3 regions of the Halalkalibacter flavus genome follow, and region 1 is predicted to be linked to each of the others. Evidence: riboswitches for the same ligand, from Rfam matches in the RefSeq annotation. Region 1 holds a riboswitch; each other region holds the start of a gene.

What was found. Region 1 has a riboswitch for cobalamin ahead of SAY88_RS07210 ((2Fe-2S) ferredoxin domain-containing protein). Riboswitches for the same ligand answer to the same signal wherever they lie in the genome.
Region 2: linked by a shared signal. The riboswitch ahead of SAY88_RS16995 (ribonucleotide reductase N-terminal alpha domain-containing protein) and the one ahead of SAY88_RS07210 ((2Fe-2S) ferredoxin domain-containing protein) in region 1 are both predicted to bind cobalamin.
Region 3: linked by a shared signal. The riboswitch ahead of metE (5-methyltetrahydropteroyltriglutamate--homocysteine S-methyltransferase) and the one ahead of SAY88_RS07210 ((2Fe-2S) ferredoxin domain-containing protein) in region 1 are both predicted to bind cobalamin.

The regions. Positions count from the first base shown of each region.
Region 1 covers NZ_JAWRVK010000008.1:21,605-26,953, reverse strand. Annotated here, with positions in the region: gene SAY88_RS07230 (NAD(P)/FAD-dependent oxidoreductase) at 1-41, shown strand, start outside; gene SAY88_RS07225 (nucleoside recognition domain-containing protein) at 25-1,176, shown strand; gene SAY88_RS07220 ((2Fe-2S) ferredoxin domain-containing protein) at 1,469-1,861, shown strand; gene SAY88_RS07215 (GTP-binding protein) at 2,010-3,191, opposite strand; cobalamin riboswitch at 3,545-3,728, shown strand; cobalamin riboswitch at 3,878-4,059, shown strand; gene SAY88_RS07210 ((2Fe-2S) ferredoxin domain-containing protein) at 4,196-4,579, shown strand; gene cobJ (precorrin-3B C(17)-methyltransferase) at 4,635-5,349, shown strand, end outside.
Region 2 covers NZ_JAWRVK010000028.1:24,874-30,222, reverse strand. Annotated here, with positions in the region: gene SAY88_RS17005 (ribonucleotide-diphosphate reductase subunit beta) at 1-778, opposite strand, end outside; partial or broken gene SAY88_RS17000 (ribonucleoside-diphosphate reductase subunit alpha) at 803-2,248, opposite strand; partial or broken gene SAY88_RS16995 (ribonucleotide reductase N-terminal alpha domain-containing protein) at 2,450-3,328, opposite strand; cobalamin riboswitch at 3,480-3,676, opposite strand; gene SAY88_RS16990 (glycine betaine uptake BCCT transporter) at 3,849-5,349, opposite strand, start outside.
Region 3 covers NZ_JAWRVK010000012.1:99,414-104,762, reverse strand. Annotated here, with positions in the region: gene SAY88_RS10390 (VanW family protein) at 1-693, opposite strand, end outside; gene SAY88_RS10385 (cob(I)yrinic acid a,c-diamide adenosyltransferase) at 906-1,493, opposite strand; cobalamin riboswitch at 1,735-1,922, shown strand; gene metE (5-methyltetrahydropteroyltriglutamate--homocysteine S-methyltransferase) at 2,047-4,326, shown strand; gene SAY88_RS10375 (hypothetical protein) at 4,340-4,513, shown strand; gene SAY88_RS10370 (ATP-binding protein) at 4,572-5,349, opposite strand, start outside.

The DNA of each region.
Region 1 (5,349 bases):
TAGATGACTTATCATGTTGTGGAAATGAGTGCATTTGTTAAAACGATGATACAGTCAAACAAAGAAGAGATAAATCAAGAACTATCTATTTTAGGTGTTTGGAGTATGTTCGGTTGCCTGTTAATTATTCTTGTGATTTATGGCTTGCCTGTGTATGGTGCATATGCCATTTCCACTTTTGTTGAACCAATTATTGAGACATACTTTATTCAACGAGTAGAAGGATGGTTTAGTCAAGCTCCATCTTTACTTGCAGAAATCGTAATTGGTCCATTTGGTTTATTAACGTTAGGTACGTATTCATTTGTTTGGGCTTTTCCTGTTGTTGTTCTTATTAGTATTTCCATCGGGATAACAAATGATATTGGTCTAAAAGATCAAGTAACAGTTGCGGTAGATCCTTGGCTTAGAAAGATTGGTCTTACAGGTAACGATATCATTCCGGTTCTTACTGGATATGGGTGCAATGTTGTTGCTGTTTATCAAAGTAAAGGATGTTCAGTTTGTTCAAGGAAACAGTGCCTATCAATGATCTCGTTTAGTTCAGCATGCAGTTATCAAGTCGGTGCGGCTTTATCTTTATTCAGTGTGGCAGGGAAGCCATGGATGTTTTTTCCTTATGTTATTGTTTTAGCAGTTATTGGAATGATTCATACGAGGGTTTGGTACCCCAACCAGCATAAGCTTCAAAGTGACTACTCAATAAAAACCAAATCGCTTCGTAAGGTTAGTCCTGTTGCTGTTTTATTAGCTGTACATGAAGCGAGCAAACAATTCTTTTTTCAAGCTATGCCTATTTTTTTAGTAATTTGTGTAGTAGCTTCTATTTTTCATAGTTATAAAATACTTGATATTCTCTCACAAAAGATTGGGCCTATATTCGCTTTGTTCTCTTTACCTCAAGAAGCAAGTCTAGGTATTCTTTTTTCTATTATTAGAAAAGATGGTATTTTACTTTTTAATGAAGGGAATGGACAATTGCTTTTAAGGTTGACTGAAATGGAATTGTTTATTCTTGTATATTTGGCATCGACGTTGTCATCATGTATTGTGACTCTCTTTGCTATTTGGAAAGATGCAGGAAAGTCTATTGCTATTCAAATTGCTATAAAGCAGGCCATAACATCCCTTGTCTCTTCCTTACTTCTAGTGGTGATTTGGAAAGTGTTTTTTTGAGAAAAAGAGAAATTTAAAATGGGAGAAAGTTATCAGAGGTTTGATATGGAAAACTAATTAAGCATGAAAGTAATAAATCCTGAGGGGAAAGATGGAGTAATTATTGAAATATGCCATGGTGTTGCAATTATATTATGGGAAGACATAAGAAGAATGGTTTGATTGCGAAGATGTTAATCAAATAAAAGAGTACTAGGTTATATAATTTAAATCGTAATAATAACCATTATCGATCGGTGATGTGTTATGTAAAATTAATAATATCCCCTTATAAGAAAAAGGAGCTGAAGAAATGGCTACATGGAATTTGACTGATACACAACATCACATTCTTATTTGCAATGGAAGTAGCTGCAATAAAGAAGGAGCAGAACAATTAACGCAATCTATTAGAAACGAGATAAGTTCTAAAGGCTTAGATTCTATGATTCATACATCAAGAACGCTTTGTAATGGACGATGTCAAGATAAATGTGTCCTAATTACTTATCCTGATGGGATTTGGTATAAGGAAATGTCTAGTAACGCTGCTCCGCAATTTATTGAATCATTAATGACAGGGAGTTTATTAGAAGACAAGGTCAGTCATGTATTTAATGGGAGAGCGTTTGAGCCAACTAAAGGAACAGTTTTAGGTGTTGAAAAAAGTGGGGACATCGTAAAGAAAGTTTCGAAAAAATTATAAAAAAGTGTATTATAAAATTGTAAATGGTATAGTTGAAGAAATTTTTGAAACGAACAATGACTGTATATATTGTACTGTGCAATTTTAATAAAAATAAAGCTGTTAAGATTAACTTCTTAACAGCTTTATTTTCAAATAAAATGATCTTTTATGCTTCTACATATTGAGGAAGCGGATCGTGTAGTTTAGTCCAATCTGAATCCATCTCACCATCTGTTAGTAAACAATGGTCAAGGGAGTTGCGAATTTCTTTATGGTTCATATCAACACCAATTAAAACTAGTTCGGTCATTCGATCTCCAAATTCCGGGTCCCACTTTTCTTGTAATTCAGGTTCCTCAAGGAGGGCTTTCTTTCTTTCTTCTTCAGGATAGGCTGCAACCCACTCTCCAGCACCTTGAATGGTAACTAAAGATCCTGATTGCGAAATCAATCCAGCCATAGAATTACGTGAAGCAACCCAAATGAATCCTTTTGCTCGTACCACATCAACCGGCCAATTTTCCAACCAGTTCATTAAGCGCTCTGGATGGAATGGTTTTCTGCTTCGATAAACGAATGAGGAAACACCATATTCCTCTGTTTCAGGTGTATGTTCTTCATTTAATTCCTTAATCCATCCAGCAGATTGACTCACTGTATCAAAGTCAAATTTACCTGTATTTAAAATAGAAGACATTTCTACCTTAGAGTAGGAGGTTGGAATAATATCAGCGTCTGCATTTAATTTCCTCATGAACCCTAATAACTCATTTTTATCGACTTCTTTTAACATTTCAACCTTATTAAGAATAATTACATCCGCAAACTCAATTTGATCGACTAGTAGATCTGAAATTTCACGTGTGTCAGATTCATCTGTCCCTTCTTTACGATCAAGTAGTGATTCGCCTGATGCATAATCATCCCAAAAGCGATTCGCATCTACAACCGTTACCATTGTATCAAGCTTACATTTTTTCGTTAAGTCGATCCCTAGCTCCTCATCAATATACGTAAATGTTTGTGCTACAGGGACAGGCTCACTAATTCCAGACGATTCTATTACGATGTAATCGATGTCTCCAGCATCAACGATTCGCTCTACTTCTTGCATTAAGTCTTCACGAAGGGTACAGCAAATACAGCCGTTTTGAAGTTCTACTAGTTTTTCCTCTGTTCTAGAAAATCCATTATTTTTCACAAGCTTAGCATCAATGTTCACTTCGCTCATGTCATTGACAATAACAGCAACTTTTAGCCCTTCGCGATTCGTTAGGATATGGTTTAATAATGTCGTTTTTCCCGAACCTAAATATCCACTTAATACAGTAACTGGAATCTTTTTCATTATATAAATTCTCCTTTTAAACAGTAATTGTTAGTTATGGTACAAAAGAGTTATTCCTCGAGATAAATAGTAATAATTACGATTTGTATTTTATCCTTCTTTTGTTACTTTGTAAATAGAAGACTTAATTTTTGTCGAATATTTTCTGTGTTACAATTTTTATAGGTAAAGTTTCAGTATTTTTTTATTAAAAGCATCTATGCGTTTCTATGTGAAATTAGATAAAATAACAAAGTTTAGTAAGGTTTAACTAGTTTAAATGAAAGAACTTTAACAATCCTTTTAAGAAATTATACTTGCTAAAAATTATTAGAAGTAGTTTAATAGACAATAAATACGAAAAGTTGATAATTTACTTTTAAAAAAACAAAGGTGTATAACTACTAGTTATGCTTAAAAGGGAAGAACGGTGAAAATCCGTCACGGTCCCGCCACTGTAATGGGGAATTTCATTGTATAAAGTCACTGGGTTAATCGGGAAGACACAATGAAATGAAGAACCTAAGTCAGGAGACCTGCCTCTTGTTTGAATTTGCTTCAATACCTACGGGTCATAGGTAGAGAAGTGTGGAATAGATGCTACTTATCTTTTGTATGCTATTTTTTTCGCACCTCTATCTAATGATTATTGATAGAGGTGCATTTTTATTGTTTAAAAGGAGGACTTAACTAGGTTTATATTAAAATTCAATCGTAAACAAAGGTGTATAACTACTAGTTATGCTTAAAAGGGAAGAACGGTGAAAATCCGTCACGGTCCCGCCACTGTAATGGGGAATTTCATTGTATAAAGTCACTGAGTCAATCGGGAAGACACAATGAAATGAAGAACCTAAGTCAGGAGACCTGCCTTTTGTTTGAATTTGCTTCAATACCTACGGGTCATAGGTAGAGAAGTGTAGTGATAGATTCTACTTTTATGTATGTCTTTTATCTCTGCACCTCTATCTATTGGTAGGGGTGCATTTTTAATTTCTATAAATGACTATGGGGGGAATAGGTAGATGACTACTTGGAATTTAACAGGTACAAAAAAACATGTGTTGATTTGTAATGGATCTAGCTGCATGAGAAAGGAAGGGGAAGATATTACTCTAGCCATTCGAGATGAGATAAAAGAATTGGAATTAGATCAACATATACATACATCACGGACTCGGTGTAATGGTCGCTGTAAGGATGCATGTGTGGTCATTGTTTACCCTGAAGGAAATTGGTACTCAGCTACCTCAACTGATATTGGACGTTCGATTATAAGAAATCACCTTGACCCTTCAGTTGACCTAGCAGAATCGTTAATTTATAGCTTTGAAAATGATGAAATGAAACGTGCGGATACTCCAGAGAGAATAAAGGGCGTTTCGAAAGTAGAAAAGTCAAAAGTATAGGTTGTCCATGTTAGAAAAGATTCTAATAGGTTCTTTATAGAGGGAGGTATGTAAAATGCAAGGGAAATTGCTTGTTATCGGTTTTGGGCCTGGAAGTTTTGAACATATGACGAAAAGAGCACAGGAAGCGATTCAAGAGAGCGATTGTATTATTGGGTATAAAACCTATGTTGAATTAATACAAGAACTATTAACAGATCAAGAGATTATAAGTACAGGAATGTCAGAAGAAGTAAGTCGAGCTCAAGCCGCGGTTCGACTTGCTGAAGAAGGAAAAAAAGTTGCAGTCATTTCAAGTGGGGATGCAGGAGTATATGGTATGGCTGGACTTGTTTATGAAGTATTAATAGAAAAAGGCTGGACGGAAGATTCAGGAGTAGGTGTTGAGGTCATTCCAGGTATATCCGCCATTAATTCATGTGCCTCATTACTAGGCGCTCCCATCATGCATGATGCATGTACGATTAGTTTAAGTGACCACTTAACTCCATGGGAACTTATTGAAAAGCGAATTGAAGCTGCGGCACAAGCGGATTTTGTGATTAGTTTATATAACCCTAAAAGTGGTCGGAGAACGAGGCAGATAGTGGAGGCTCAAAGAATAATGCTTGAATATCGATCACCGAAAACTCCAGTTGGTCTTGTGAAAAGTGCTTATCGTGATAGAGAACATATTGTTATTACAGATCTTGAAAATATGTTGAACTACGATATCGGAATGCTTACAACAGTTGTGATTGGAAATTCCTCCACTTTTCTTTATGACAAAA
Region 2 (5,349 bases), on a different contig from region 1:
CGGCAGCTCGTCTAAATGTATCTTGAACAAATTTGTGATTCCGAGGTGTGTTAAGTTCTGGATTCTCATGTAATAACTCTTTAAAAATATGAGAAAACAAATTCACGTGTAATTGTTCATCCCGATTAATATAATTAATCATCGTACTTGATGACACCATCTTCTGGTTTCTTGCCAAGTTGTAAAAGAATGCAAATCCTGAATAAAAATTAAGTCCCTCAAGAATGACGTCAAATACAATTGATTCTAGAAACGTTTGGGGTGTTGGGTTATCAACAAAGCGTTGATACCCTTCTGCGATAAAATCGTTTCTCTCCCTCAAGATAGAGTCGTGCTTCCAATACTCAAAGATTTCATCTTGTTCCTGTTTAGGTACGAGACTTGATAAGACGTATGAGTATGACTGATTGTGAACGACTTCTTGAAACGATAGGACTTGCATTAATGCAGCGAGACTAGAATCCGTTAAATACCCAGCCACTTTCCCTGAATAATCTGTTTGGACACTATCTAAAAAAGCAAGCAAACCAATAATTTTTTTGAATGCATACCTTTCATCTTCAGAAAGCTGAAGCCACTGCTTAATATCATTAGACATATTAATTTCAAATGGAGTCCAGAAGTTTGCGAGCATATTTTTGTACATTGGATAGGCCCATGTAAAGCGAACATCATCCCAATTTAAAATATTAGAACTTCTACCATTAATAATCCCTGTCGAGGCATTTGGTGCCGTTGGGTCATATAATTTACGAGATTGTAATGTATTATGATTCATATTCTAAACCTCACTAATAATAGATTAAGAAGAACAACTTTCACACTCTTCAATTTCAACCATCGAAGTAGACCTTGTATAATAAGTCGTTTTCAGGTTTGACTTCCAAGCCTCAATATGCAAATTCAGTAAATCTTTTGCTTTTATTGTATTTTTAACATAAAAGTTAAATGAAATAGATTGGTCAATATGGCGTTGGCGTGCTTCATTTTGTTTAATGCTCCAAAGTTGATCGATTTCATATGCGGACTTGTAATACCACGTCGTTTGCGGCGATAGGTCTGGAGCTGTGACCGGGATTTTGTAGTTCTTTTTCTCCTCTGAGTATTCTTTCTTAAAAATAGGATCAATCGATGCCGTTGTCCCTGCAATAATTGCTGTTGTCGAATTCGGCGCCACAGCCATTAAATACGCATTTCGAATCCCTTTTTCCCTTACACTTTGACGAAGCTCTGTCCACTCTTCACTTGTATATTGACGATTATTAAAATAGTCACCTGTTTCCCAATCAGACCCTTCAAAAAGTGGATAGGCTCCTTTTTCCTTTGCCAGCTCATTACTTGCACTAATCGTCAGATAGGCAATACTCTCATACAAGTTATCTGCGTATTCTACCGCTTCGTCTGATTCCCATTTGATCCCTTTAAGAGCTAGTAAGTGATGCCAGCCAAATGTACCTAACCCAATAGAACGATACTTTTGATTGGTTATTTGAGCTTGCGGAACTGGAATATTATTTAAATCAATGACATTATCAAGCATTCGAACTTGAATTGGGATTAGTCTTTCAAGGACATTTTCTGTAACAGCTTTAGCTAGATTAATAGAAGACAAATTACAAACAACAAAGTCTCCAGGTTCTTTGACTACAATAATCTTGCCATCTTCCGTTTTTTCCTCAATAACGGTCGTTGCTTTCATATTTTGCGTAATCTCTGTACACAAATTACTACAATAAATCATTCCTTGATGACGATTGGAGTTGGAACGGTTTACCGTATCCCTATAAAACATATATGGTGTACCTGTCTCGAGCTGACTCTTTAAGATTTCTTTAAAAATATCAATGGATGGAACAACTTCCCACAGTAATCCTTTCTCACCTAGTAATCCGTTGTTTGCTGCTTCCACACACTCTCTGTACTTTTCTCGGAAACTTCCCTTTCCCTTTCCTTTTTCTTCATCATAATAATCTTCTAAACTAAAACCTAACGTTTGGCGTATCGTATGGGGATCGAATAAATACCACTCGTGTCTGGCTTCAACTTTTTCCATAAATAAATCAGGCAAGCAGACACCTGTAAATAAATCATGGGTACGCTGCCTCTCATCACCATTATTTAATTTGACTGCTAAAAAATGAAAAATATCGCGGTGCCATATATCTAAATAAACACTAATTGCCGTTACTACCCTCGGTTTCCCGATATTTATTAGGGGACTAGACTGTATCATCATCTTATTAAAAGATGCTCCTCGTCAGTCGTTGAGGGGATTTCATATCAATAAGACTTAGAAATCAGCCCTGCTGATTACCACCTTGTCCTTCCCATTTTCAGATAGCTATATAGTTTCCCATATAGCTTACTAGAGAAGGCTGTTGACGGCGTTCCAGCATATTCGGAGTTTTCTATAGTGGTCACCCTACTATAGGGGCAAAAGTTTACCCTGTCTTTGACCTAACTGGTCGACACTTACTGCCGTGTTATTTAGCTGTTTCATCCACGGGATGACACCGGACGATACTCCTTTAAAACCTCTTATATCACTTCCACGGCTGCGCAGCTTTCCTAAATATGCTCCGATTCCTCCTCCGCTTTTACTCAGAGTTGCAATATCCGTGTTGCTATCATAAATCCCTCTGAGACTATCATCAACGGTATCAATAAAGCAGCTCGATAATTGACCATAGCTTTTCCCAGCATTTGATAGAGTTGGAGTTGCCACCGTCATATATAAATTAGAAATAGCCCAGTAAGCTTCTTTTATAAGACCTATTCGTTTTTCCTTCGGTTCTTTAACCATTAACATCGCTGCAATAATCATAAAACGCTCCTGAGGAAGTTCATACAGCTTCCCACTATGCGATTTAGCTAAGTAACGATCGGCTAATGTTAACAAGCCAATGTATGTAAACAACGAATCGCGCTCAGGAACAATCTCCTGTTCAAGTTCTTCTAGTTCTTCTTTCGAATACTCTTGCAAGATCTGATCTGAATATATCCCCATCCCCGTTAACTCTTGAACTAGTTGATAAAAGGATCCATACCTTAAGCTAGCATCATAGTTTCTTGAATGAGCTGCTCTTTTATATAGCTGCTTTAAAAAAACATTAGCTGCAACAAACGTCCAATCTGGCTCTTCTACTGAAATCCTTTCTACCGAAGACAAAACTAACAAATGATTAAGCTGATCTTCTGACATGTCTTCTTTTACAGAGATAGCTTGTTCAATCTTTTCCTTATAAGCCGTAAAATCGAGGTTTGGAAATAAATTAACAAATACATCAATCTGAGATGATGCATAATCAAATAATGTTGTCGTTGTCATACTCTTCATTGATCTTCCTCCTTAATGGTAATAAAAAACGCCCTTTCTCGAGAGTTGAGAAAGAGCGTAAAACGGCGTAAATAGTAAGACTTATCCGACCAAAATACACTTTGGCCTTCTTTGCCGTCTCACTTCTTACACCCCGAAGATAGCTGACTTGAAAATGACGGCAGGTCTCCTGACTTGTGCTTCACCCTACTTTGAGCCTTCCCATGCAAGCTAGCTAAATCTAACCATAGAGCACAGTGGGTACCTCATTTCGTCCACACTTACAGTTGCGGGGGCAGTTCTGGCTTTCTACCAGATTCCCTATTAAGTCTATTTGACACCGTTCATTTCGCGTAATCAATATATAGTTGTAAGAACACATCACTAATACGATATATTGTATATATTAAAGGAATATTCATCCTGTTGCAAGGAAAAAGGTCCGTAAAATCTTAAAAAATAATAAACTAGGTTCATCCCTCAATTCTATTACATGTGGAATGAACCTAGTAATTTAGCATTATAAGTTACTCTAACCAGCTATTTTCCTTTTAAGTGTTCTTTCTTTTTCATGATCCTTGCTTTGCCCTTTAAGTTCTTGATTCAATTCTTTCACAAGTCCGTAACACATGGCAAGAACAATGAAGGATAGTGGAAGAGCACTAACAATGATTGCTGTTTGCAGACCAGCTAGTCCACCTGATGCCATTAATACAGCGGTTGATGCGACTAAAATTAATCCCCACGTTACCTTCACTCGGTTTGATGGGTTTAACTTTCCTCCCGTTGTTTGCATCCCTAGAACAAAGGTTGCCGAATCTGCTGAAGTAACAAAGAACGTTGTAATTAAAGCAACTGTTAAGATCGATAAAATAATCCCGAGTGGCAGCTGCTGATATACAAAGAAAAGGGCTGTTTCAAGTGCTTGTCCTGATACATTTAATCCTTGTGTAACCTCAAGAAAAATCCCAGTACCACCGAAAACAGTAAACCAAATCGCACACACAACGGAAGGTACAAGAAGAACGGCTACCGTAAATTCACGAATTGTTCTCCCTTTAGACACACGAGCAATGAACATTCCAACAAATGGAGTCCATGAAACCCACCATGCCCAGTAAAACACTGTCCACCCTTGTGTCCATGCTGCCTCGTCAGCATCAAAAGGCGCTAGACGTAAGCCCATTGGAATGAGATTTTGTAAATAGCTCCCTAAACTCGTTGTAAACATATTAAGCAAGAATAGCGTCGGACCAAGAATTAACATAGCAAAAAACAATACCGTTGCAATTGACATGTTTGCAAGGCTTAAATACTTAATTCCTTTAGATATTCCTGTATTCGCTGAAATGATGAAAAGAACAGTTATGATACCCATAATAATCATTTGTACCATAAAGTTATTTGGAATCCCCACCAAATATTCTAGACCTGCATTTATTTGCTGTGACCCTAATCCGAGCGATGCTGCTACCCCAAACAAAGTTGCAAATACCGCAACAACATCAATCGTTTGTCCAATCGGACCTTTCACCTTTTCACCAAGTACAGGGTAAAGAGTCGCACTCATTAAACCTGGCGCGTCTTTCCTAAATCTCTGATAAGCAAGTGCTAATGCGACAATCGCATATATTGCCCATGCATGTAATCCCCAATGAAGCCATGTATAACGCATTCCAACAATTGCTGACTGTTCCGTACTTCCTTCTCCTGTAGGTGGCGAAGAAAAGTGAGCAATTGGCTCAGATACGCCATAAAATAGAAGACCAATACCCATCCCAGCTGAAAATAACATTGCAAACCAAGCTGGACGACTATATTCAGGCTTGGAATCTGGTTTCCCAAGTTTGATTTTCCCGTATTTACTAAAGATCATGAATGTTGCAAACAACAGAAAGAAAGTAGCAACCAATTGATAAAACCAACCAAATGACTCAAGAACAAAGCTTTGCGCTACTGCCATTGCTGCCTCTAGTTGATTCGGGATCAAAACTCCTATTAAAACAAAAATAACCGCAATCCCTACTGATACT
Region 3 (5,349 bases), on a different contig from region 1:
TGACGTTTGGCATATACCTCCTCCAATACCGATAACGAACTCTTTATTAACAATTTCCTTCGCTTCTTGATACCCCCGCTCTCTTGTTCTCTCTCCAACTGTTTGGTTAAATGAAAACGAGTCACCTGGACCTAAAACAACTCCTGAAATGGCCTCGGCTGATAATTTCACGTTTTGAGATCTCCCTGAAACGGCAGGGTTAAAATGTGTTTTAAATTCACCTATCGTTCGTTGATCAATCCCAACTAGATCTTCTTCTGAAACAGAAGGTGCAGTGACAGAAATCGGCATCACTAAATCTTTTGTTCCTGCTTCTAATTCTTGTAATTGGGCAACAAGCTCCTGCTCAGATAAAACCACTCGTTCTTTCCCTGGAGCAAATTCCCCATTTGGAAGGATGCGTGGATTTTCCATCGCTTTGTCTATTTGCATAGCTAACTCTCTAGCTAATTGTTGTAAAGCTTCTTTATCAAGCGAATGACTAAACATATATCCATAGTCATTTAGAACGACATCATGTTGTTGGTCATTCCATTCATCAATTAAATTAAGCTTCCAATATACAGGTTGTTTCCAATTCAATTCTGATTGAAAATAAGTAGAATGAGCAGCAACAGGTTTCGGTCCTTCAGCCGAAACATCATTGCTACACCCAGCTAATAATAAAAGAACAACAAGCCAACTTTTTTTCATCCCATATCCCCCTCTAACTTGTTCCAACACATTTACCAATATATGAGAGGAAATATGAATCATTCCAGGCAAATACACAATTCTTGTTAAAAATCGAGTACAAATCCCACTAAGCAATAGGAAGGCACGGAAAAAGGTAAAAACCAGAGACCACTGAAAAAAGGTGAAAACAGTACCTTTTTCAGTGGCCTTTCTAATAGTATGGCTTCATATTACTGCTCTTTCTTTCGCTTTCCTCCTTTAAAAACAATTGCACTTCTTTCATATTCTACATCCTTTACCCCAAGCCTAGCATTGACGACTCGGGCAATAGCAAAGAAATAATCCGAAAGCCGGTTTAGATATTTTAATACAATTGGATTCACCTCTGACCCGCGTTGTAGCCTTGTTACATAACGTTCAGCTCTCCTTGTAACAGTTCGGCACACATGCAGTGTAGCCGCGGCATCCGCACCACCAGGTAAAATAAATCTTTCTAATTCAGGAGCTTCTTCAACATAAACATCAATTCGCTTCTCTAAGAAATCTATCATTTCTTGTTTGGCTTTGTAAGGGTATTCTTTTGTCGCCCTTATCATCGCTAAATCTCCACCGCAATCAAACAATTCATGTTGAATTTTTATTAACTCCATTTTTATATCAGGAAACTGTTCTTCGTCCAACTGCGCCACAGCCTGACCGATAAATGAATTCAATTCATCTGTTGTACCGTATGCAATTACTCGAGTGTCATCCTTATCAAGCCTTCCTCCTATCACACTCGTTTTCCCCTCATCACCTGTACGTGTATATAACTTCATCTAACATCCTCCTTCATCCTATTATTATCTCATTAAAATATTACCCTTTTATGAAATCGCTTTTTTAACACGCTTCCTAAAAAATATGTACGTTCTATCCAAGATAGTAGTATTACCTGAGACGCTCCATTCATTTTAGTATACATGATTTTTGTATCCACATAAAAACACTAGATTTTCTAAATGTGAAAATAAAGAAACTATTGACAATCAACCACCTCTTAAGATAAAGTTTAAAACAATTTCATATGTTGAAAATAGGTACTTTGAATGTTGATTCAAAGTTTAAAAGGGAATCCGGTGAAAATCCGGAGCGGTCCCGCCACTGTAATAGAGGAGTTATTATGAATTGTCACTGGCCAATGGCTGGGAAGACCATGATGACGTTGATTCTAGAGCCAGGAGACCTGCCTATTTTAACAACACTGCTTTACCTACGGGAGATAGGGAGGTGTTAACAATATATCATTGATTTTTCTATGGATATCGTTACCCTATTTTCGGTAATGATATCCATTTTTTTCGTTTATAACATTATTTAGGAGGCTATTTCATGAAAACAGTTAAAAGCAGTAATTTAGGTTATCCTCGTATTGGTGAGAACCGTGAATGGAAAAAAACATTAGAATCATTTTGGGATTCTACAATCAGCGAGGAAATATTTTCCACACGAATGAAAAAGTACCGCCTGCACCACCTTCAAAAGCAAAAAGATAAAGGTATTGATTACATTCCTGTCGGTGATTTCTCTTACTATGATCATGTGCTTGATACGGCTTCTATGTTTGGATTAGTGCCGAAACGTTTTGCCCATACGTCAGGCCCTGTTTCTTTATCAACATATTTTGCCATGGCTCGAGGTACCCAAGGAGCACATGCATGCGAAATGACGAAGTGGTTTAACACTAACTATCATTACATCGTTCCAGAAATTGAAGATAAAGAACCCGAATTAGTTGAAAACAAACCGCTTCATGCATTCTTAGAAACGAAAAAAGAATTAAATATTATTGGTAAACCCGTTATTCTTGGACCTTTTACTTTCTTAAAACTAGCAAAAGGCTATAAAGAAGAAGAGTTTGCTAGCATCTTAAACAGTTTTGTTCCAGTATATACACAATTGTTGTCTGAACTTGCTGATGCCGGTGCGAAACTCGTACAAGTAGATGAGCCATATCTTGCTATGGATATAACAAACGAGGAAATGGAGATTTTCTCTAACCTTTACCGTGAAATTGTAACAAACGTACCCAATGTCGATATCTTATTGCAAACGTATTTTGAGTCCGTTTCTCACTATGAACAATTAGTACAAATTCCGGTTAAAGGAATTGGTCTCGATTTTGTATATGGCTATAAAGAAAACATTGATGCTATTGAACGATTTGGTTTTCCTGTAGATAAAGTATTAGGGGTAGGAATCATTGATGGAAGGAATATTTGGAGAAGCAATCTGCTAGAAAGTCATCAATTTTTAGATAGGCTTAACAAGCTTGTTCCGTTTAAAAATCAAATTCTACAACCATCCTCTAGCTTGCTGCACGTTCCTGTTTGTTTGGACCAAGAAACAGGGCTAGATCCAATTGTTAAAGAAGCTTTAGCTTTTGGCGACGAAAAACTTGATGAGTTACGGTTACTAAAAGAGGTGATAAATGACCCATCTCAGGCATCACAATCGTTATTGAACCGTCACCAACAGACGTTTGAAAAACTAAACCAATCAAATTGGCGTTTAAGAAAGGAAACTGCCGGGCTTCCTACAAAACGAACGAAGGAATTTCAGGAGAGATATCAATTACAAAACCAAAAATGGAATTTGCCTCTTCTACCAACAACAACAATTGGTAGCTTTCCTCAGACTACGGAGATCAGAAAAGCTCGATTTAAATGGAGACAAGGCGAACTATCAAATGATACATACGAGGCTAACATCAAGTCCATGATTGAAAGATGGATTCGCATTCAAGAAGAGTTAGATATTGATGTACTCGTACATGGAGAATTTGAACGAAATGATATGGTTGAATTTTTTGGTGAGAAGTTAAATGGATTTGCCTTTTCTAAAAATGGCTGGGTGCAATCATATGGATCACGCTGCGTTAAACCACCAATCATTTTCGGTAACGTATCACTCGATAAACCGATGACGCTTAATGAAACACTTTATGCTCAGTCTCTTACCGACCGTCCAGTTAAAGGAATGTTAACCGGTCCAGTTACAATTTTGAATTGGTCCTTTGTTCGTAACGATATCCCGCACAAAGAAGTGGCCTATCAAATTGCAGAAGCTTTACTAAAAGAAGTACAATCATTAGAAAATGCGGGAATTACCATGATACAAGTTGATGAACCTGCTTTAAGAGAAGGTCTACCATTAAAGAAAGAAAAACATGATGCGTATTTAAATTGGGCCGTTGAAGCCTTCCGTATGAGCACATCAGATGTAGCAGAAACGACACAAATTCATACACATATGTGTTACAGCGATTTTAATGAAATTATCGAAGCTATAAAAGAACTTGATGCCGATGTTATCTCCATTGAAACATCAAGAAGTCATGCGGAAATCATCTCAGCATTTGAGACAAATGTCTATGACAAAGGAATCGGACTTGGCGTGTACGATATTCACAGTCCTCGTGTTCCAAGTGAAGGTGAAATGACTTCAACTATTGAACGAGCACTGTCGGTTTTACCAGCTGAACTCTTTTGGGTAAATCCAGACTGCGGGTTAAAAACACGCGGCGAAAAAGAAACGGTTGCCGCTTTAGAGGTTATGGTGAAGGCTGCGAAATCTGCAAGAAATCAGCTAACCAAACAAGTCACTCAATAAGAAGGAGCTGCAAATGAGATATGAACTAATCACCTTTTTAAAGCAAACAAAAGATGAGAAAGTTATTCTTGTTTTTATTAAAAATATGGACCGCAAAAGCTTACTGACATTATTTCATTATCTCTCATTCACTGATTCGAAAACAAAAGAACGCTGGATTGCTGCTTATTATAAGTTATCGACCTAATAAGGATAAAAAAGATCTTCCTCTACAACTATAATAGTAGAGGAAGACCTATTATTACCTAAGATTGTCTATTCCCTGGAATGAAGAAGGAAAATGTCGTTCCTTCATTCATTTTACTGTGAACGGATATATGGCCATCGTGCGCTACTACGATATTTTTCGCAATTGCAAGACCAAGACCTGTCCCTCCACGTCCTCTCGTCCTAGCTTTATCCGCTTTGTAAAAGCGTTCAAACACATATGGCAGATCTGCTTCCGGTATGCCTGAGCCTGTATCAACAACATCAAATTTACATCCTTCATTATAACCGCGAATAATTAGCTTGACTTTACCATTTTCACTTGTATGTCGAATTGCATTATGCAATAAATTTGTTAACACTTGCTCAATTCGATCTGGATCACATTTTATCGTTGTCACGTCAACCATCTCTAATGAAACATCAATTCCTTGCTCTCTAGCTAAACCATGGAATTTCCGAATAACACGTTCTGCAAATGACTGAATATCCAACTCTTCTTTATTCAGTTCAACATGTCCAGCTTCCATTCTAGCAATATCAAGAAGTTCATTTACTAATCTACCCATTCGTAAAGACTCATCATAAATGATTTTAGCAATTTCTTTTTTCTCTTCATCAGAGCCAGCAATATCATCAATAATTGCTTCACTATACCCTTGCAACATTGAGATAGGTGTCCGTAGCTCATGTGAGACATTGGCAATAAAGTCTTTACGAAGTTTATCATGCCTGCGATCTTCCGTCATATCTCGAAGAACAGCGACTGCTCCCCGTATCTCCTGACGATCGTATAATGGTGTCATTAAAACCGTC